Regions from separate parts of the Mesobacillus jeotgali genome, predicted to be linked through region 1. Evidence: riboswitches for the same ligand, from Rfam matches in the RefSeq annotation. Region 1 holds a riboswitch; each other region holds the start of a gene.

Region 1 (7,814 bases):
CCTCGTCAATTGAGGCATTCACCTGCATAACACTCGCTGACATCTCTTCTGAAATGGCGGAGACTTCCTGGATTTCTGAGCTGACATTCTCGATCGACTTTAAAATCTCGTCAAATGTTTTTCCAGTGTCTTCTACCAGTAAAGCTCCCTCTGAAATTTCAGCTGTTCCTTTGTTCATCATTTCAACGACCTGGTGGGTTTCTTTTTGAATCACTTCAATCAAGCCGGAGATCTGGCTCGCTGACTGTCTTGAGAGCTCAGCAAGCTTTCGGACTTCATCCGCGACAACCGCGAATCCTTTTCCATGCTCGCCGGCTCTTGCGGCTTCAATCGCTGCGTTCAGTGCGAGCAAGTTGGTTTGGTCAGCGATTCCGGTAATGACCTCAATGATCTTTCCAATCTCAGCCGATTTGCGATCCAAATCCTTGATGACGGCATTCGTTTCACTTGTCGTATGATTGATCGTTTTCATTTTCTCAATCACTTTTTCCAAGGATTCATGTCCGAGCATTGCCTGTTTCGTCGTATCCGCTGCTGACTCTGCGACTGTGGATGTAGTGACGGCAACTCTCTGGATTCCTCCCGCCATTTCTCCCACTGCTTTTGCACTTTCTTCCGTATTCTTGCTTTGGAGCTCTGCACCGCCTGCCACTTCCTGGATGGCTGTCGCTACCTGGTTCGTAGCCGAGTTCGTCTGGTCTGCACTAGCCATCATTTGTTCAGCTGATGCCGCAACCTGCTCCGATGTACTGCTTACCTGATAAATTAAGTTTCGCAAGTTAGCTGCCATTTCATTGAAATCCGAAGCCAGCTGGCCAATCTCATCTTTATTCTTCACTTTAATTTTCTCAATAGCCAGGTTTCCGTCGGACATTTGCTTAACCGCGGTTGAAACAAGCTGGACAGGCTTCGAAATGGTCCTGCTGATATAGGTAGCAATCGCCGTTCCAAGGATAAAAGCCGCCGCACTGATCACAATGATGACCAGAGATACTTTCTGCACCTCCCCGGATAACGTTTCACTTGTAGCTTCAAGGGCATCCTGCTGATACTCGATCGCATCCTCAGCAGCAGAATTCAGGCTGAAGATGAGCGGATTCCCTTCTTTTTGCATCAATAGTCTGACCTTGACCGTTTGTTCATCTCTTATTAAAATAAAAGCCTCTGAAGCTACGTCGTAATATGCTGCCTCTGCTGCAATGAGGTTCTCTCCTACCTTTTTCCCCTCGGCAGATTCTGTTGTGCTCATATATTTCTTAGAGTTTTTCTTAAAATCCTCAACAGCGCCTTCAAATTCAATCAGGCTTTCACCATCGCCATTTGCCATATATTTTTGGAGTGCCAGCTGTTCCCTCATAATGGCATCCTTCATCTCGACAATCAGATTCAGCTTTTCCATACGATCATGAATGGAGGTTGAGTACTGGCTGTTCATCTTGCCGAATTGTAAGTTGGTGATCACCGCCACCAACGCCAGCAGCGCCAATACAGAGAAGAAGCCAGCAAATAGTTTTTTCCGAACCGTGAACTTCGTATTGAGCTTAACCTGCTTAACCTTGAATCGCTTTTTGAATTTCATTTTCCGCTCTCCTTAGCAGCGCAAATTGCACTGTATTCTATCTACTATCTATTTCGGCATTCATTCCATTTCTTTTAGGGCTTTTGACATCCTTTTAGAGAAAATTAACCAGAAATAGAAAAACGCTTGGATTTGATTAAAATCCAAGCGCTTTCACATCAACTAGCTTTTTTCTTCTTGTCCCTCTCCACTTTATCCTCATAAAAAAGCGCGAAATCCGGATCGATTTTTCCGATTCCGAGGTACCTGGCTTTGTAATCCTTCAAAAGGGCGAAGAATTGCTTGCCGAGTATGAGGATGACGACGACGTTGATGAAGGTTGGGATGGCGGAAGAAATGTCCGCAAAATACCAGACCGTCTGTCCCGGCAGGCCGAACGCGACTCCGTACACAACCATCAATGTCCCTGGGATTGGGTATAAATAGATGAAGGTTTTTAGAATCCTGTTTTTCACCTTTATTTTTCCTTTTAAAAGGTGGCGCAGGACGATTTCGTAATAAGAGTACCAGCCTGTCACCGTCGTCAGGCCGAATAACAGGATCGACAGGGCAATCGTAATGCGGCCAAATGAACCGATGCCTGTTTCAAACGCTGTGAGCGTCAGGTCAGCTCCGGTCAGGCCTGTGGACCATGCGCCTGTGATGATGATCGTAAACGCGGTGATCGATGACACGATGATCGTATCAATAAATACCTCAAAAGCACCCCAGATGCCTTGTTTTACCGGATGGTCGACCTTTGCTGTCGAGTGAATCATCGGAGAAGTTCCCCAGCCTGCTTCATTACTGTAGACCGAACGGGCCATTCCCATGCGGATGACCTGGGCCACCGCTGCACCGGCAAAGCCGCCAACCGCAGCTGTTCCGCCAAAGGCTCCATCAAAAATCAGTGCAAATACATCGCCCATTTGGGTGATATTCGAAATGATAATGAACAGACCTGCTACTACATAAAACAAAACCATTGCCGGAACAAGTTTCGACGCCAGTTTTCCAATATGCTTGATGCCGCCCCAGACGACAAAATAGACAAGAATCGAGAAGATGATTGATGCAGGAATCATCCCGATATCAAACGTAGAGCTGATCGCTTCAGAGATTGTGTAATTTTGCATCGTAATAAAGAATGTAGAAAAAATACCGAATCCGAAGATGACCGCCGGGAAAATCCAGAATTTAAAATTGCGCTCTTCCCCAAGCCCTCTTTCCATATAATAAGTCGGCCCGCCGTATGGGTCGCCATTTTCATCCGTGCTTCGGTAATAAACCGAGAGGGTAACCTCGACCGTCTTGATGATCATCCCAAGCAGGGCGGTGATCCACATCCAAAAGATGGCACCTGGTCCACCTACCGCAATGGCTGTCGCTACACCTCCGATATTTGCGACACCAACGGATCCTCCGATCGCAGTCGACACCGCCTCAAAGGATGAGATGACCCCTTTCTTCCCATCCTCTGTTTTCTCCTTTTTAAACATGCTGCTGAAGGTTGCCTTCAGGATATGCGGCAAATGCCTGAACTGAAAGAAGCCGCTTCCGATTGTAAAATAAATCCCGACAAAAACCATTGTGAGGATTAACGGCAATCCCCATAAAAATGCTGATAAACTTGATAACACTTGATCCATGCTGTCTCCCCTCTGCTGTTCGTTGATCTTTTTTTAGCTAGGCCGTCTTTGTTGCTTTAACACCCTGGAAGCATCTTCGAAAAGAGCCGTAACCTCTAGGAATGCCCGTTCGAAAAAAACCTGCAAGAATGCGGTGTTCGGCCCGATATTTCCATATATCCGGTGTTTGAAAAGCTGCGAAAACAGCCTCCTTTTGAATACCGCCCTTTTAGTTCTTCCGATACTTAATCTCCCCGCCGATGATCGTCATTTCGATGTCCATCGCTAAAAGTTCATCCGGATCTGCCATTTCAAATGGATTGGCGGAGAAAACCGTCATATCGGCAAGTTTGCCGCGTGCAATCGTCCCTTTTATCGTCTCTTCGTTTGTTGGATACGCACCCAGCTCGGTGAACAGGCGGAATGCCTCCACCATCGACAGCTTCTGTTCTGGCACATAGCCTTCATGTTTTTCACCCGGCTTTTTGCGTGTCACGGCTGCGTGGATTCCGAGGATTGGATCCACCGGCTCAACCGGAGAGTCTGAGCCGCCAGCGCAAATGACACCAGCCTCCATCAGCGTTTTCCATGCGTACGATAGCTTGATCCGCTTTTCGCCAAGGCGCTCCTGCACCCATGGGAAATCACTCGCGATAAAGCGCGGCTGGATATCGGCAATCCGGCTTGGGGATTTCAGGCGAGGAATCAGTTCCTCCCGTAAAACCTGTGCATGGATCAACCTGTCGCGATACGCCGCTGCAGGGAATTGGTCGAGCACGTCCAGCATATTTTCGAGAGCTTTGTCGCCAATTGTATGCACCGCAATCGGCATGTCCAATTCTCTTGCACCACGGACGATTTCGTACATCTGCTCCTGGTCATACATCGCATCACCGTAATGGCCCGGTGCGTCGCTATATTCCTCTGAGAGCAGCGCAGTCCTTCTTCCGAACGCTCCGTCAGCAAAAATTTTAACAGCGCCGATGTTCAAAGTATCATTGCCATAGCCCGTGTACATTCCTGCTTCTTTTAGGTTTGGTAAAAACTCATGGTTAATCAGCAGGTTACTGCGCAAGCCCACCTGTTCCCCGTTCAGCAGCTCATTGAAAATATTCCATGTCATTTCAAGGCCGCCAAGATAGAGCGGGTCATTCGTATGGACGCTCGTCAGCCCCTTGCTCATCGCAAAATGCATTGTCTCGCGCATCGCGTTTTTCCAGTCGTCGTACGAGCGCTCAGGGATGTAGGCCCTAACCAGATTCGCCGCTGACTCGAGAAACAGGCCGGTCGGCTGTTTTGTTATTTCATCGAGGACTACTGTTCCGCCATCCGGAACCGAAACCGACGGATGATAGCCACTAACTTCCAGCGCCTTGCTGTTAACCAGCGTCGCGTGCAAGCACGTCCTTGTTAAAAACAACGGGTTTGCTGGAGCAACATAATCCAGCTCTGCAATCGTCGGAATGCCTCCATCGGTAAAAAGGTTCTCATCCCAGCTGCTGCCGACAATCCATTCACCAGGCTTAAGCTGACTGGCTTTTTCCTGAATTTTAGCGAGCATGTGGTGCTTGGAAGTGACTCCGACAAAATCCAAATTTATGAAACTGTCGGCCATGATGGATAAGTGAAGGTGGCTGTCAATCAAGCCTGGAGTAGCAGTCTTTCCCTCCAGGTCGATGATTTGCGCGTTGCTGCCCCATTGCAGCACCATATCAGCTGAAGTTCCCATATCGATGAAACGGCCATGTTCGATGACGACCGCCTGAACAATAGGTTTGCGTGAATTGAATGTGTAGATCGTTCCGTTAGTGTAGATGGTTCTCAAGATGATTCTCTCCTTTGGTTAAAAGTGAGACAGATCATGCTTGAAAAATGTTCGAAGTGCGCATACGGACGTATGCAAAAGGAGTTTGATTGAAGGGGATAGCAGAAAGCTCTAGCATGCCAAAAAGCAATGATAGAAAATAACCTATCATTGCTTTTTACAATATACGTTATCCTCCATTTCGATCAGTAGTTCTCCATGCACAAAAACAAGCATGACAGTCTGCTCCTTATTTAGGAAGCATCCCAGCAGTAACCAGTTTGACCCTGGCCACGCTTCGGCAAACAACCCTTTCATCCACCATCAACGATGTCATACTCCGATGGATTACTCTTGTTATTCGCTCCTCTACCTCACCGATCTGATAAGATCTTATGAAATTAGGTTAATACTATCAGAATGTTTTAGTTAAATCAAGATTCTAAAATGTTGGAAAATGTTCACAGTTTTTCTTCCGGGCATTTTTTAAAATAAAGAAGAAAGGAAGTGGAATATGATATTAAAAGAAAGAACGAAACCAGAAGAATTACAATTGTTGCAAGCCCTGAAACCAAGAATGGAACTGGAAGAGAAAGATGCGCAAAACCTGCGAACACTGGAAAAAGGCTATGAAGGTGAAGTGCAATTCGACCACTGGTTTAAGGGTTACCAAGTTGAGAGTATCATTATCAACGACCTGCTGCTGGAAGTGAATGGCACCCTTTTTCAAATCGACTCCTTCGTGATCACCCAGGACCGGCTACACCTTTTTGAAGTGAAAAATCTTGAAGGAGACTATTATCTCGACGGAGACAAATTTAAGACTGCCGCCGGCAAAGAAATCAAAAACCCTCTCCACCAACTAAGTCGCGCTGAATCACTATTAAAACAACTGCTTAAGGAACTTGGCTTCTACATTCCTCTTGATCCTCACCTCGTGTTCATTAACCCTGAATTCGCCCTTCTGCAGGCACCATTAAAATCACCCATTATTTTACCAAACCAGTTGAATCGCTTTATGAAAAATATGAATCGAGTCTCATCTAAGCTGAATACCAAACATACCAAATTAGCTGAAGCCCTATTGTCCCTGCATATTAAGAAATCACCTTACTCAAGAGTGTCGAGTTATGATTTTAGTATGTTGAGGAAGGGGGTTGTTTGTAGAGAGTGCGGGGAGTTGATGGAGAGTTACAACCGTTATAACTTCTACTGTAGTCATTGTAATTCTAAGGAAACAATTGATTCTGCTGTCTTGCGGACGATTGTAACCTATCAATTGCTCTTCCCAGAACAAAAGGTAACCACATCAATAATTTATGAATGGGTGAATGGAATCTTTTCCCCAAAAACCATCCGAAGAGTCTTGAAGCACAATTTTCTCGTTCAAGGGGAGGGCAGCTCTACTTTTTACGAGTAATAAGATGTGAAGAAGAGGGGGATTCCTCCTCTTTTTTTCATGCTCCAATCTTTTGTGACCGTGCTCTTGGGATTTCCTTTTTCACGGGCACTAGTTCACCCTTCTTGTGACCGTGCTCTCTAAATTTCCTTTTTCACGGGCACAAGTCCACCCTTCTTGTGACCGTGCTCTCTCGATTTCCTCTTTCACGGGCACTAGTTCACCCTTCTTGTGACCGTGTTCTCTAAATTTCCTCTTTCACGGGCACTAGTTCACCCTTCTTGTGACCGTGCTCTCTCGATTTCCTTTTTCACGGGCACTAGTTCACCCTTCTTGTGACCGTGCTCTATCGATTTCCTCTTTCACGGGCACTAGGTCACCCTTCTTGTGACCGTGCTCTATCGATTTCCTCTTTCACGGGCACTAGCTCAGATTAAGTCCGTATAATTGTGTAAAAAGAAAGAGTCATTTTATTCACTCTTGGCAACACTGTTTTCAACCACGATAAACAAGTGAAAAGAGGAATATAAATGACTCAAGTACAGTTTAACCTGAATGTTGATGTTTTAAAAGAAGCCATTGTAAATTCCAACCTTGATATGGTCATTAAATCAGCCGTTGTGTTGGTATTAAATGAGTTTATGGAAAAGGAAAGAGACGACTATTTAAAGGCTGCCCCTTATGAACGTGCTGTCGAACGCCGTGACTACCGGAACGGTTACTATGAACGAGAACTGTTGATGAGTATCGGAAATATAGCCCTAAAGGTTCCACGGACGCGTAATGGCGAATTCTCAACCACCGTTTTCGAAAAGTATGCCCGGTGTGATCAGGCCCTGGTCCTTTCCATGTTGGAGATGGTTGTCAATGGTGTTTCGACGCGGAAAGTGACCAACATCGTGGAACAACTCTGTGGTAAGAATGTGTCCAAGTCCTTTGTTTCATCCCTTACACAGAAGCTTGATCCTATTGTGAATGAATGGGCTGGACGACCATTAAATACTACCTACTACCCTTACGTTTTCGCAGATGCCATGTATATAAAGGTGCGTGAGCACAATCGAGTCGTATCTAAAGCTGTTTATATTACGACAGCCATTACAGAGAATCATACACGTGAAATCCTTGGCCTAAGTGTTGACCATGCGGAAAGTTTTGAAAGCTGGAGCCGTTTTTTCCAACAGCTTAAATCACGCGGCCTCCAATCACCCAAACTTATAATTTCAGATGCCCACCAAGGACTGCAGAAAGCCATCCAACGTGAATTTATAGGCGCTGCCTGGCAAAGATGCAATGTCCATTTCAAACGAAATATCATTGAAAAGTTGCCCAAAAAGGATTCAGCTGAAATCCGCATGATGATAAAGCGAGTATTTGAAGCAGTTACGATTGATGACGTACGCCGGTTCAAAGATGAATTGATGA
Region 2 (7,814 bases), 1.9 Mb from region 1:
GGAAATCCCGGACTCTTTGGAGTAGGGAAGAAGCCTTCTGACATAGAAATCTTTAAAGAGAAAAAAGAAAATATCCTGAATACCTTGCAAGACGAATTTGATCTTCCGAGTCTGGAAGTCGGGCATTTTACAGATACAGAGGAAGAAGCGGGCCCTGGCAAAAAGGACTGGACAGATCGTTCAAATATCCGTAACTGGATTCCTTTGATCTTGATCGTTGCGGTCATTGGTGCAATAGTTGTGATTGGCATTAAACGTAGAAAGTAATATAGATAGATGACACCTTGGAGAGGGGAGAATCAGCAATGGAAGTTCAAGCGTTATTGATTACATTTCGGGAAGTATTGGAAGCGTTATTAATCATCGGAATCATCACAACCTATTTAAAGAGAACAGGTAATCCAAAGTATACAAAGTATGTATGGCTGGGTGCCGGACTTGCTGTTTTGGCAAGTATCGGAGTTGCGATTTTGTTCCAGGTTGTGTTCACAGGCTTCGCTGCAATGGGCAGTGAAATTTATTTGAAAATAGGAATCATGATTGTGTCCACTGTTCTCTTGACCCAGATGGTATTCTGGATGGCAAGCCACAGTAAGGACCTTAAAGGCAATATGGAAGGCAAAATGAAGAAATTCATCACGACAGGTAATATTGTCGGTATGGTCATCCATTCATTCCTTGTCGTCTTGCGTGAAGGTATTGAAACGGTCTTCTTCTTTGCAGCAATCACAGGTGGTAACATCGGTGCTGCCATGCAGGGATGGGGAGCTATCACAGGTACATTGATTGCCGTTGCCGTCTCTTACATGTTCTTCAAAGGTACTATGAAGGTTAAGCTTAAGACTTTCTTCCAAATTACGGGTGCATTCATTATCCTGATTTCTGCCGGATTGCTCGTTCAGGCAATTTCAATGATGCAGGATGTAAACATTATCGGAAGTGTTATGTACCATGTTTATGATATAACGTGGCTACTGCCGGAACACCCGATTGATTATGCGCATTATCTTCGTGATACTGGTGTCGCACCGCTGATCTCTGGCGATGTGGGCATCTTCCTGAAGGCTCTGTTTGGATACTCATCTATGCCTTCAATTGAAGAGGTAATCGCATATTTTGGCTACTTTGCTGCGATCTTCCTGCTGACTTCATCACGCAGTCCTAAGAAAGAAAAGGCTGCTGACAATAAGGCAGCAGAGAACAAGCAAGTAGTATTGAATCCACAAGTAAAATAAGTAATTTGATTTTGAGGCTGCATGATCCTCTCTCCAGAAAAGTACAGGGAATTTCCTTGTACTTTTTTCATACGTAAAAATGCCCCCTGTGGAAGTTAGTTGGTGTAAAATAATGAATTTAGAAAAACTGAACAGAATAATCATTCTTGGATTGAGTTCGCTTGCGGTCCTTTACATTTTCGCCGTCCAGTTGAACTCACTTAATCCCTTCGTCGCTTCATGGGATCAAGTTGATTTTACCCTGGCGATGGACAGATATGATCTTCGTGCGATGCAGCCGCATTTTCCCGGATATCCGTATTTTATTTTGGGCGGTATGCTGCTGAAGTTTTTTGTAGATTATCCAAATCAGGCACTGGTTTTATTTAATGTCTTAGTGTATGCCAGCTCCATCCTGCCGGTGTATTTTCTTGCATCTAAAATTTTGAGCAGGACGAATGCCTTCCTCATTGCAGCTGCCATTTATACTGCCAGTTATCCATTGATCATCGTGAACCAGCCAATGTCGGAGGGTGCCGCTCTTGCAGCTTTTTGGTGGTTTTTCTGGAGTATCGCGGCCACAGAGTCCAGGCCAGCAGGCAAATGGATGCTGCTTCCCCTGATTTTGTTCAGTGTCCTGTTGGGAATCAGGCTGAGCTATATTCCGATGGGAATCGGGCTCATTTATCTGCTGTACAGGAAATGGAAAAAACGGGAGCTTGCCTTGGGCGGCGTTATCAAATACGTGGTCCTCGCTGGATTGTTTCAGTTGATCTGGGTTGCTGGTCTGATTGTTTCTGAAGGCGGCCTCTCTAATTTCCTGGAGCTTGCTTTTGGTTTCACTGGCGGGCATTTTCAGGAATGGGGCGGCACCTCAGCGTCAAATGAACTGTCTTTTTGGGCAAGGTTGAAAGCATTCCTGTTTACCAACATTTTATGGTGGGGAATCTTTTCACGAACAACTGTTTTGATGGTATTATATATAGTTATTGGCATAGTTATTTTTTTGCAGGCATCTAAAAGGAAAGTTTTAAAGGAAAACAGCGTTTATCTCGGCGTATTGCTGCTCCTCGCTTATGCTGTCTGGGCACTTTTTGCCCAGAATATCGATAAGCCGAGGCATATACTGCCGCTGGCGCTATTGCTGGTGTTTCTCGGCCTTATTGTCTTTTTTAAAAAAAGGGCAGAGATGTATGCGAGCCCGTTAGTAGTTGCAGTAATCATTGCCCAGGCAATTATTTCTTCTGGTTATATACAGAAACAGGCTGTAAACGAGCCGGCAGTCTATCAGCTTGCGGATTATTTGGAGGAGCAGCAAGAGGACTTTGTTTTGTATACATGGGAAGAAACAAGGGTGCTTCAGTATCTCGAAATGTCTTACCCGCATAAGAGAATTTACACCTATAGGAATTTCCTCCATGACCAGGGGTTATATAAAGGAAAGACGGTTTATCTAACCAACAGTGTTGTCGACGGTTTCCGGTCGCAGGGTTTTGATCCTGACGGGAAGCTCGAGAAGGTAGAATCTTTTGCTTCGGGTAAAATTTTTGACCCAGTCTATCATAAGATTATTTTATATAAATGGACACCGTAACAGGAGGTGAACGGCATGAATGAACAGATCAGGAATAAGCTTGCTCTTCTCCCTGCTCAGCCAGGTTGTTATTTGATGAAGGACAGGCAGGGGACCATCATTTATGTAGGGAAAGCCAAAGTATTGAAGAACAGGGTCCGTTCTTATTTTACAGGATCGCATGACGGTAAAACTCTTCGACTGGTCAATGAAATTGAGGATTTTGAGTATATCGTCACCTCCTCTGATATGGAAGCGCTGCTTCTCGAAATCAATTTGATCAAAAAATATGACCCGAAATACAATATCATGCTCAAGGATGATAAATCATACCCGTTCATCAAGCTGACTGCGGAACGGCATCCAAAGCTGATCATTACGAGAAAAGTAAAGAAGGACAGCGGCAAATACTTTGGGCCATATCCAAATGTACAGGCGGCCAACGAGACAAAAAAACTGCTGGACAGGATTTATCCGCTCCGAAAGTGCTCGACGCTGCCAGACCGCGTCTGCCTCTATTACCATATGGGCCAATGTCTAGCACCCTGCGTCAAGGACATCAGCAGGGACGAGTATAAGCAGATTACGGATGAAATCACTCGCTTCCTCAATGGGGGCTATAAGGAAATCAAGGAAGATTTGACGGCTAAAATGGCTGCAGCTGCCGAGGAATTGGATTTTGAACGAGCGAAGGAATTTCGCGACAAGATCGCCCATATAGAGGCAACGATGGAAAAGCAGAAGATGACGACGACGGACTTTACCGACCGCGATGTATTCGGCTATGCGGTCGACAAGGGCTGGATGTGTGTTCAGGTCTTCTTTATCCGTCAGGGAAAGTTGATTGAACGGGAAGTTTCAATGTTTCCGATCCACAATGAACCTGAAGAAGATATCCTCACATACCTGGGGCAATTTTATTCGAAAAATGAGCATTTCAAGCCGAAGGAAGTACTGGTACCTGAGGGAGTGGACCTGGAATTGGCAGAGGGTCTGCTTGAAGTGAAAGTCCTAAAGCCGCAGCGCGGGAAGAAGAAGGAACTAGTCCACCTGGCGTCCAAGAACGCGGGTATCGCCCTGAAAGAAAAGTTTTCACTAATCGAGCGTGATGAGGAACGGACCATCAAGGCTGTTGAAAACCTTGGCAAGCAAATGGGCATTTACACCCCTCATCGGATTGAGTCCTTCGATAACTCGAACATTCAGGGAACCGATCCGGTATCAGCGATGATTGTTTTTATCGACGGCAAGCCTGAAAAAAGGGAATACCGCAAATATAAAATTAAATCAGTCAAAGGTCCGGATGACTATGAATCCATGAGGGAAGTTGTCAGGCGCAGGTATACACGTGTCCTGAAAGAGGGATTGCCGCTGCCGGATTTGATCATCATCGATGGCGGAAAAGGACATATCGAGTCCGCGCGTGATGTACTTGAAAATGAATTGGGACTTGATATCCCGATTGCCGGTCTGGCGAAGGATGACAAGCACAGGACCTCCCAGCTGCTTTACGGTAATCCGCTGCAGGTGATCGAACTGGAGCGTAACAGCCAGGAGTTTTACCTGCTGCAAAGAATCCAGGATGAGGTCCACCGGTTCGCGATTACCTTCCACCGCCAGCTAAGAGGCAAAAGCGCTTTTCAGTCACTCCTCGATGATATTCCAGGCATTGGCGAAAAGCGCAAGAAGGCCCTGTTGAAGCATTTCGGTTCGGTGAAAAAAATGAGGGACGCCTCTGTGGAAGAGTTGAACGCTGCCGGCCTGCCGGCAAATGTGGCAGAGGAGCTATTTCAGAAATTACAGGATTAAGGTAGCATTCTATTTTTAGGTATGCTATAATGAGAAAAATTTCATATAGCTATCACTTTAGAGCATTAAAGTGAAGATAGAGGTGCGAGCTTCAAGAGTAAAAGTCAGGAGAATTGTAGGATTCGAGGATGGACTTTGAAAGGGGATGTTCGCCGAAGTGGGGAAATGCCTATCGATTTTCTCGCTGGTCCTTCGTTGAATAAACGCTGGATTGTCAAGATTGCCATCTTGGAGTGCTATCTCATGTTGCAGCGTATATACACGTTTATCAAGCAATGGGAGCCACTTCCATTGCTTTTTCTGTTTTCTGGAACTTTTTTAAAGAAGGATCGGGAAAAATACATATGCGGCTTGGCCATGAAACTCTATTAGAGGCAAAAATACAGAATGAAAAGGTAGGGGAAACTTATGGGATTGATTGTACAGAAATTTGGCGGAACATCGGTTGGCAATGTCGAAAGGATCAGGAACGCTGCCAGCAGGACAGCGGAAGAACTGCAGAACGGCAATAATGTGGTCGTTGTTGTATCAGCAATGGGCAAGACGACAGACCATCTTGTCGACATGGCGAATGATATTTCCAGCGCGCCATCAAAAAGAGAGATGGATATGCTGTTGACAACAGGTGAGCAAATTACGATCGCACTTTTTTCAATGGCATTAGCGCAAAATGGCATTGATGCGGTTTCCTATACAGGCTGGCAGGCAGGGATCAAAACTGAACCTGTCCATGGGAACGCCAGGATTGTTGATATCGAGACCGACAGGATTGCCAGAGATTTAGAGAGTGGCAAGGTTGTCATTGTCGCGGGATTCCAGGGAGTTACGGATGATGGTGAAATCACCACACTTGGCCGCGGCGGCTCAGATACCACGGCAGTAGCCCTTGCGGCGGCTCTGAAGGCTGATAAATGCGATATCTATACCGATGTGACCGGTGTGTTCACGACCGATCCAAGATATGTGAAGAGCGCGAGGAAATTGCTTAGCGTTTCCTATGATGAAATGTTAGAGCTGGCCAATCTGGGGGCAGGCGTGCTGCACCCGCGTGCGGTGGAATTCGCGAAAAACTATGGATTGCCGCTTGAAGTAAGATCCAGCATGGAAAAAGAAAGAGGCACGATCATCGAGGAGGAGAATGAAATGGAACAGAATTTAATCGTACGCGGAGTAGCGTTTGAAGACCAAATCACGAGAGTATCAGTCCTAGGAGTTAGCACTTCATTAAAAGGACTTTCAACTATATTCACAACACTGGCACAGAACCACATCAATGTCGACATCATTGTCCAGAGCCGTACAGAAGCGGGATTAGCGAATATCTCGTTCTCCATTAAGAGTAACGACCTCCCGGAGGCACTGGACGTATTGGAAAGAAATAAAGAAGCATTGAACTATCAGGCGGTGGAATCCGAAACCGGCCTTGCAAAGGTGTCGATTGTAGGTTCGGGAATGGTTTCAAACCCTGGTGTAGCTGCCAAAATGTTCGAAGTCCTTGAAGGACACGGAATCCAGGTAAAGATGGTAAGCACATCCGAAATCAAAGTCTCTACTGTAGTTGATGAAAAACAAATGGTAAACGCAGTAGAATCATTGCATGAAGCATTTGAGCTATACTCCGAAGCAGTTAAGACGAATTAAGAGAGTCGGTTAAGAAGCTTTCCTGGTTGTAAAATTGGGGAAGCTTTTTGTCCAGGTGCAAGGGTGGTGGGCGTGCAGGTCCAAGTGCCGCCTGGTGACCAAGGGGGCAGGAGGGAAACCTGTGCCCGTGAAAAGAAAAGACGGGAGCTGCCGGTCACAAGAAAGGGAAACTTGTGACCGTGAAAAGAGAAAACGGGAGTTCACGGTCACAAAAGAGAGGAACTTGTGCCCGTGAAAAGAAAAATCGGGAGTTCACGGTCACAAGAAAGTGAAACTTGTGACCGTGAAAGAGAAAAGCGAGAGCTCACGGTCACAAGAAAGTGAAACTTGTGCCCGTGAAAGGAAAAAGCGAGAGCTCACGGTCACAAGAAAGGGGAACTTGTGACCGAACTAGGGATGAGAGATAAATGGGTAACATAAAAGGGAAATTTGAGACTGAACCCTGGGTCACTCAATTACTAGTTAAAAAAATAAAAGGGTTACTGCGCCCCGGGTAAATCCGGGCGCAGTAACCCATCCTATCATGTTAAAAGTGATGCTGATTTCCTCAATCATTCAATCAGATCACTCTTATCCCATTTGACCGTAAACAGGATTTTCGATGATTTTTTATTTGGGTGTTCGAAGGCTTCGACTGTTACTTTTTTCTGTTGTTCCATTTGCTGGGCAATGAAACCGGCTTCTAGCTGGAAAGTGGAATTGGGGTTATTTTTCAATCGTGAGGAAATTAGCTCGCTGCTAAGTTCAAGCACCATTTCTCTTCGGGATTCTTCTTTAATGGTTAATGCACCCCAGCCGGCATCATGGAAGAAGCGGAAGGTTTCGTCAAGGGTTGATAAAGGATATTTCCGGGCGAGGCGTTTTCCGGCCCAATACAGGATTTCTGGTGTATCTTTGCCGAGCAATTCCGGCAGGAGGACTTCCCTGACCAATTCATATCCAAACGCAGTGACGGCCAGTGGCTCGCTCTCTGTTTTTTGCTCTGAAGTAGTTATTTCACTCATGTTCTCCCCTCTTTCTATCACTCTATTATAAACAATTTGCCGTGAAAACAACCATATTCATAAAATTAAAAAGTTGTTAAATTTTGCATGGCATAAGAAATTCTATAAGATTTTTCCATGTTTATACCATACCCGATACTTCGTTATTCAAAAATTATTGGATAGGGAAAATTTTATCAGTCATATCCAACAGGCAATAGTATTATTTTAATATACTCTTTAACGCGTTGGAATAATTAGAAAGTGGGATTTTTACAATATCAATATATTTTAAAAATTTTATTTATATAAGCATTTTTATGTATCCGTTTTCTTGACGCTCTATTATGATGGGAGTAAAATGGACATGTCACATAATTGTAAGAAATGCTTATTTTTTGATGTTAGGTTGGATCAATCTGTTAGATTAATAGGGTTGGGGAGAGAAACCGGACATCACGGCCAAATTTCAGGGGGGTATACTTATGGCAGGTAGACAAGAGTTTTATTGGCGGAGGCTGCATTCTTTGCTGGGTGTCATTCCAGTAGGTCTTTTCCTTATGCAGCACCTTGTAGTCAACCATTTTGCTACAG
Region 3 (7,814 bases), 1.5 Mb from region 1:
ACAAGTATGGCGGATGGCGTGTCGGAATCCGCGATATCAATAATACTTACCATTATTTTGCCCACCTGAGCGGCTTCGCCAAGGACCTAAAGGTCGGACAGATCGTCGAACCAGGCACAGTCATTGGAGGTGTCGGAAGCTCGGGCTATGGCCCTCCAGGAACAAGCGGGAAATTCCCACCTCACCTGCATTATGGCATGTACAAGGACAATGGGTATACTGAATGGTCCTTTGACCCATACCCGCATCTAAAATCATGGGCCAGGCAGGAAAGGGCGAGGCTCAAGAAAAAATAAGCATTCAAAAAGGCCAACCATTCCGGTTGGCCTTTCTTTTTTATGAACGGGCTTTCTTGACAGCATACAAAACACTTGCTGCAAGTCCTCCCCAAATAATAACCATACCCACAACCATCATTGCTAATGCGCTAGCATCCATTATTTAGAAACCCCCTTGTCTTGTGGAATTTCATAAAGTGCTGCATCCCACTTCTTTGCTTTTGCGAAAATGAATCCGACTAAAATCGCACCGATTGCGACCAACCAGCCGAAGTAGACGTTGAACATGACCGGATAACCGCCATAGCTCGTTTTAATATCTGTCATGATATTCATGACCATCATGATACCCAGTACTACTGGAGTGATGTATTTCAAAGAAATGACCCACCAGCTTCCAAGGCGGATATCAGAGATGGCATCAGCGTGGTTTTGCAGGTTAGTCAGTTCCTTTGCTACCCATACAATGAAGACTACTTCTACAAGACCAGCAAGAGCGACACCATAGTTATTGATGAATGCATCCGTTGTATCAAGGAAATTCAAGCCGCCCTGTGTAGCGAACAGGATGGAGATCAAAGCAGACAAACCGCCGCCGATTGCCACTGCCTTTGTACGGGAAACATTGAATTTGTCCTGAACACCAGCAACATAAGTCTCTACGATTGAAATCAATGAAGAAAGTCCTGCCAGAGTCAAACTGACGAAGAACAATACTCCGAACGCTGCACTGAATGCAGGCAATTCATTAATGATTTGCGGGAATACCGCAAATGCAAGGATGACACCTTTGCTTACCACTTCATCGATTGGAGCTCCCTGCTGCATGGCCATGAAGCCCAATGCTGCGAATACCCCGATACCAGCCAGCAACTCAAAAGAAGAGTTAGCAAAAGCTGTAATGAATGCGTTGTTTGTAATATCAGATTTCTTAGGAAGATAGCTTGAGTAAGTGATCATGATGGCGAAAGCAATGGATAAAGAGAAGAAAATCTGTCCATATGCCGCAACCCATACTTTACCATTAAAGATCTGGCTCCAGTCTGGTTTGAAGAATGCGTTGACACCATCGATTGCTCCATCCAGAGTTAAAGCGCGAACGACAATCACAAAGAATAAAAGTACAAGTGCAGGAATAAAAATCTTGTTCGCAACTTCGATACCTTTCTTTACTCCCTTGAACAAAATACCAAGAGTGATGACCCATACAATGACCAATGGAAGGAATACACCTGGTACGATACTTCCAACCTGGCCAGCGTCAACTACTTTTAAATAGTCTCCGACAAGGAAAGTCAGCGGATCGTCTCCCCATTGCTTGCTTAGCGAGAAATAAGCGTAAGACATTGCCCATGCGATAATGACTGCATAATAAGTTGAGATGACAAATGAAACAGCAAGCTGCCACCAGCCAATCCACTCGGCACCTTTACGCATCTTGAAGTAGCTTAATGGTGCTGAACCACGGTATTTATGGCCAATTGTGAATTCCAAAATCAAAATTGGAATACCTGCTGTCAAGAGTGCGAATAGGTATGGGAAGAAAAATGCTCCCCCGCCATTCTCATAAGCTACTCCCGGAAAGCGCCAAATATTTCCCAACCCTACTGCCGATCCTACCGCGGCAAGAATAAATCCCGCCCTTGTTCCCCACTGTGGACGATTTTCCATTTTGAATCCCCCTCGCCTTCTAATCACCTGGAAAATATTGATGAATTAGAAAGTTTTATATTTTCAGATTATTTAGTCTAGGAATAGTATAGCTAGTTTTTAATTGCTTGTCAAAATATTATTTTGGTCATAATAAAAATATTCCTAAAAATTTTCCCAACTATACCAATAACCCTATTAATCAGGATTCTATTCCCACTTTCTTGAAAATATGAAAAGGCTGTCTGAATTTCAGACAGCCTTTTCATTATTCTGCAAGATTTTCTTTTAGCACTTCTTCCTGGGTTGTCTTGCTTCCGAAAATGAAAGCAAAAGCAATAAGCAAAATTGCCACAGCTGCAAGTGCACCTAGCGTGCTTCCAGTGAAACCAATGATTAGGAATCCAACAGATGAAATCGCAGCAGAAATCAAAGCGTATGGAAGCTGGGTCATGACATGGTCTAAGTGATGTGAGCCAGCCCCAGTTGATGACAGGATCGTGGTATCGGAAATTGGTGAACAGTGGTCACCAAAAACTGCGCCCGCCAATACAGCTGCCAATGCTGGCAGCATCATAGTGATATCAGCTGCAGCTGCAATATCCCCTGCAATTGGCAGCAGGATGCCGAATGATCCCCATGAAGTTCCTGTTGAGAAAGCCATGATTCCAGCTACTAGGAATAGCAGGAACGGCAGGAATGAAATATTGATATTCGAGCTTTCAACAATACCAGCAAGATACTTGCCGGTTTCAAGTCTGCCAATCAAATCAACAATGACCCATGCGAAGAACAAGATATAAATAGCCGGAAGCATGGATTTAATGCCCTCAACCATTCCTTTTCCAAATACACTGGCATTGACGCCTTTTAATACAACTGCCTGTCTCACAAAGAAAATCAACGCTACAGCAAGGCCAAGCAATCCGCCAGTTACGAGAGACTTAGTAACATCTGTGTTTTCAAAAACCCCGAAAATGGTTACTTCACCTTCAACGGCGCTTGCGCCAGTCCAAAGCATCATGCCAACTGTTCCAGCGACAAGGGCAACAATCGGCCATACAAGGTCTCCAACTGTCCCTTTTGTGCTTGTAGGCAGGTCATCCTTCAGTTCGCCAGGTACAGGCTTGTCCTGTGGAACGACAATTCCTTCCATGATTGCACGTTCTTCATGCTTTTTCATAGGCCCGATTTCGATGTTTCGAAGAGCTACGATAAAGACCATTGATAATGCTGCAAGTGCGTAGAAGTTCATTGGCACAATTTGCATGAATCCTGAGAACGCACTATATTCATTAACACCGTGTGCAGCAAGGATTGTACCGATCAAAGCAATAATGTATGCACCCCAGCTGGAAATTGGTGAGATGACACACATAGGTGCTGAGGTTGAATCAATAATATATGCAAGTTTGGCCCGCGAAACCTTCTGTCGGTCAGTGATCGGACGTGTGATTTGGCCAACTGCCAGAGCATTGAAATAATCATCAATGAAAATAATAACTCCCAAAAATGCGCCGACAAGCTGTGCTCCGACTCTTGTTTTCACACGCTTCATCGCCCATTCGCCAAACGCACGGCTACCGCCAGAAATGGAAATGAACGCAGTGATTGTACCCAATAATAATAAGAAAAGGATGATGTACAAGCTATATGTGTTCAATTCCCCGTCAGCGACAACGATTCCTTTAGCCGCGTCCCACATAATAGCAAATGTTTCTGCGATATTAAATTCAGCCAGCAAAAAAGCAGCTGCGACGATGCCTGTTCCCAATGACAACAGCACTCGCCTTGTGATCACTACCATTAAGATTGCCACTAATGGCGGCAGCAATGAAAAAATTGTGTTTTCCATTCTTTCTTTCTCCTCCTTGTTTTTGACAGGGGGAAACTTTTTACATGAAAAGAGTTTAGTTACTTCCTTTTAAAAAAATACAAAAAAGGGCAACGATAGAGAACATTCTATCGCTGCCCTTAGTAAGCAACTAGTGTCTCCATCACGATCTGTAGCTCCCCATTATGGATATTCCTCCATAATGACAGTGATACTCTTGTTCAAAGTATCCCCAGCAATAAAAAGTGTGACTCACCTTATTATTGCTTCGGCAAAATCCCCTTTGAGCTGTGATCAACGTTGTCATCCTCACACAGCTTACTATTGAATCCTGCGCCTCTACCCCATCGGAATGATGTGGTTTATTATTCAATTGGTTTTATAATATAACAATATCGTTAACTTGACAACTGTTTTTATTCTCCAGGAAGCTGGATGGCTGGTGATGTATCTCCGCCGCCATTGTAGAACTGTGGAACTTTTCCTGGGTAGTAGAAGCTGCCAATTGGAATATTTTCCTGCACAGTCGCAATTTCAGTCGCGAAAGGAATGATGATCTGTACATTTACTTTTACCCTGACCGAAACATTGATCAATGTATTGTTGATTCCATGTTCTTCTGTCTCCCACACAACATCAGCTGTCACATCACCGATGGCGCTGAATTTTACCGGCACCCTTGGCCCCATGTTACCAAGAAGCGCGTTGTTTGTTGCCTGGCCCAATGGTACATAATAAATGATTCCCGCTTCCCTATCCTCCTCATCGGTGACCAGTTCGACATCCGAAAGCATCTCAAGAGAGGTCAGGTTCCCTCTTTCTGCCTCCTTCAGGTTCATTTGCACGATGTTCGTCGTTTCCGCTTTTACCCTGTTGATAATTTCAGTATTGAACTTCACTACAGTGGTCGTGCCGCCATCCACCGGAACGAACTCGATTACTTTATCAATGTCCATCCCATTGGCAATTTTTTTATTGATGGCCTTGTTAATGACCAGGGTGGCAATCTTTCTTGTCTGGGATTCAGCGTAGTTCATCAATGTGGGCTCGAGCCCTTTATCTATAATCCACAATCCTCCTGCTGTTGAAAAGGAAAAAAAGACGAATGTCAGCAGGAATACATACCTGAAAGGCAAGGGCCCTTTCCGAGGCAGCCGCCGGCCGAATTTTGCCAAAACAAATCCCCCCTCTAAAGCTATATGTATGCTTCAAAGGGGGGAACTAGCCTAAAAACTTGTTCTAATACTGCTTGGACTATTCAACTAGCAATATTAAATTAATGATTATTAGCGTATTCATATTTAATGATCGTATCGCAGCTGACAATCATCAGGGATAGATGTGATTGCAAATCTAGATGATACGGTGCAATTTTTTGGCCGTTTTCCTCCAGTACACGGACAACAGGCCGCTCACTCAAGCCGGGATTCTGTTCGGCCACAACTCCCTTGCGTCCATCACTCAGGATGACTGTCAAACCGACCGGATAAATCGCCACAGCCCTCCGGAAGGCGTCGACCACTTTCGGATCAAACAGGCTGCCTGAGCCTGAATAAAGTATTTCAAGTCCTTCATGGGGCAGCATGGCAGGTCTATAAACACGATTAGACGTAACCGCATCAAACACATCAGCCACACCAAGTATTTTACCAAATAAGTGGATTTCATCCTCTTTCAATCCACGGGGATATCCGGCACCATTCAACCGTTCATGATGCTGATATGCACAATGGGCGACTATCAGCGGGACAGTCGGGATATTCCTTAGCAGCTGAAAGCCATCCTCGGCATGAGCCTTAATGACCTGGAACTCTTCCACAGTCAACTTGCCTGGTTTCGCTAAAATGTCCTCAGGCACCTTCATTTTCCCAACATCATGCAAAATTGCTCCCAGTCCAAGCTGTTCCAGTTCCTTTGGGGACAGCTTCATTTCTATTCCAATCGCAAGTGCGTAGAGTGTTACATTCAGAGAATGTGAAAAGATATAGTGGTCATGAATGAATACATCAGAAAGCAGATTTAAGAGCTCCTTGCTGCTGTTCAGCTCATCAAGCAAAGCAACAACCAGTTTCTTGAATTTTCTCGCCGATTTTTCGAGTACGAAGGTTTGCGATATCTTTGAATCCAGCTGAATCTGCTTGAACGTTTCACCAATTGTCATGATCGCATTGATCCGCAGGTCATCTGATATCGAATTTTTCACGATAATATCTTCGGTATCAGGATCCATGATATATATATAATCAATTCCAAACTCTTCAAGCCGATTCAGAATCTTTCGCTCGAGCCGCGCACCCACATTGAGCAGGATTTGGCCCTTGTCATTATAGATGGCTTTTCCGAGTAAAGCCCCTTCCTCTACCGATGTGGTGGCTATGAGTCTCATGTCTATTCCCACTTTATCTGTTAGTTGGTGTTGGCTGATTCCGCCGATAACTTTCGAAAAAAAAGAAAATTTTACATAAAACGACAATATTTTCTTATATTCTATCACAATAATTATTCGTGTGGTGATACCTTTTGTTTTTCGAGTTGGGAAAAAAGCAGTTCAGTTAATATATCGGATAGCTGTATTCATTCTTAACAATTGCCACAATATATTCACATATACACGCAAAAAGACAGCCTGCTCAGGCTGTCTTTTTAATTCATAAGCAATAATGCTTCTTTGCCGATCATACCTTTTGTTGCACCAAGGTTCTCCGCTTCATACGTAACGGACTCCAGCGGGGCTTCAAGCAATTCCTCAATCGTTTTTACCCCAACCGCCCTGCCGGCAATAACCTTCCTGCCCTTTAGTTTTTCATTGAGAAGTGCGACATCCAGAGCGCCGCACATAATATATCCTTTATCTCCTGTAACGACAAGCAGGTTTGTCTTTGGCAGTTTTACAGAAATACATAAAAACGTCCTGCCTTCTATTTCTATAGGTGACATGTCGATCATGACCACAACTCCTTCCTTCAATCCCAATAACACTCTATGAAGGAGAGGGGAAAAGCGTGATATTTTGATGAGGCTCTTTTCGTAAACTTTGTTGCATTCTCAGCCAAAAACGCTCTATGAGCAGAAATAAGGAGAGCTTAGAGTTTAAGCGGAAATTTTCCGTTTATTTTTCCAACTATGAAAATCCTAACTATGAAGATCCTAAAGAGATTCCAGCTTCCACTCCAGCAAATTGCGAAGGAATTCCGGAAGCCAGTATTGTTTTTCCTCAGCCCGCTGGATTTCAGGGAAGAAGCGGCCGAATGTGAACATATCAGGAATGGCCAGTGTATAGTGTTCCTTAGGGTTTATTAACTTTCCATTGATGAGAACCTGCTGAACATTCCCTTTTTGCTGAAACTCGATACCATCGTACTCCATGATCCCCATGACGGTGCCGCGGAATCCGAGACCCTTTATCTGCAGATGGGGCCATTTTTCATCTCTGGTCTGAAGGAGTACTTCTTTTAACTCTGCTCCTGACATCCTGATTGTACAAGGATTGATTGGATGTGGACAGATTTCCAGCAAGTCGAATTTCGTGACTTCTCCCCGGTTCAGGCCTTTTAGGATCATGCCGGCATTCATGAAGGCGCAATCGGCATCGCACCATTCTCGTAATGCCTGAGTGAGCAACTTTGTAAGCTCTGAATGCTTCAGTGGGTCTGCCTCTAATTCTTGTGGCAGAGATGCAATACTTTCTGCCATCAGCCTTTTGCCTTCGAGAAAATACCCTTCTGCCATTTCTTCTTCGCCTTGTGCCTGATCTGCCTCATTCATATCATAAAGTACGGCTTTCCTGTGTAAAACCTGCTTTGTTTTTACATCCAGCTTCAGGGTTACATGGCCGGTATAGTATCCAAACTTCCCTGCTCCCGCCAGCAAGCTGGAGCCAACCTCCTTGCCCTCGTGTAAAATATGATGGGTATGGCCTCCAAGAATGACATCAATCTCCGGAAACTTCGCGGCAATCAGTTCATCATCATGGATCCCTAGATGTGACAGGAGAATAATAAGGTCGGTTTCACCTCTCAGTTGGTCGATGCATTTTTCCAGCTCATCAATCG

The links. Region 1 has a riboswitch for lysine ahead of FOF60_RS03415 (amidohydrolase). Riboswitches for the same ligand answer to the same signal wherever they lie in the genome.
Region 2: it holds a riboswitch for lysine, as region 1 does, so the genes downstream of both, FOF60_RS18300 (aspartate kinase) here and FOF60_RS03415 (amidohydrolase) in region 1, are expected to answer to the same signal.
Region 3: it holds a riboswitch for lysine, as region 1 does, so the genes downstream of both, FOF60_RS20755 (Na+/H+ antiporter NhaC family protein) here and FOF60_RS03415 (amidohydrolase) in region 1, are expected to answer to the same signal.

What each region holds. Positions count from the first base shown of each region.
Region 1 covers NZ_CP109811.1:670,765-678,578, reverse strand. The annotation lists gene FOF60_RS03425 (methyl-accepting chemotaxis protein) at 1-1,579, opposite strand, end outside; gene FOF60_RS03420 (alanine/glycine:cation symporter family protein) at 1,738-3,207, opposite strand; gene FOF60_RS03415 (amidohydrolase) at 3,416-5,014, opposite strand; lysine riboswitch at 5,193-5,370, opposite strand; gene FOF60_RS03410 (nuclease-related domain-containing protein) at 5,505-6,410, shown strand; gene FOF60_RS03405 (IS256 family transposase) at 6,920-7,814, shown strand, end outside.
Region 2 covers NZ_CP109811.1:3,559,954-3,567,767, reverse strand. The annotation lists gene FOF60_RS18320 (hypothetical protein) at 1-267, shown strand, start outside; gene FOF60_RS18315 (FTR1 family iron permease) at 306-1,235, shown strand; gene FOF60_RS18310 (glycosyltransferase family protein) at 1,348-2,808, shown strand; gene uvrC (excinuclease ABC subunit UvrC) at 2,824-4,596, shown strand; lysine riboswitch at 4,666-4,843, shown strand; gene FOF60_RS18300 (aspartate kinase) at 5,005-6,237, shown strand; gene FOF60_RS18295 (YslB family protein) at 6,789-7,241, opposite strand; gene FOF60_RS18290 (succinate dehydrogenase cytochrome b558 subunit) at 7,706-7,814, shown strand, end outside.
Region 3 covers NZ_CP109811.1:4,039,876-4,047,689, forward strand. The annotation lists gene FOF60_RS20740 (M23 family metallopeptidase) at 1-296, shown strand, start outside; gene FOF60_RS20745 (methionine/alanine import family NSS transporter small subunit) at 337-438, opposite strand; gene FOF60_RS20750 (sodium-dependent transporter) at 438-1,949, opposite strand; gene FOF60_RS20755 (Na+/H+ antiporter NhaC family protein) at 2,197-3,783, opposite strand; lysine riboswitch at 3,928-4,112, opposite strand; gene yunB (sporulation protein YunB) at 4,179-4,937, opposite strand; gene FOF60_RS20765 (HD-GYP domain-containing protein) at 5,039-6,148, opposite strand; gene FOF60_RS20770 (YunC family protein) at 6,406-6,708, opposite strand; gene FOF60_RS20775 (bifunctional metallophosphatase/5'-nucleotidase) at 6,910-7,814, opposite strand, start outside.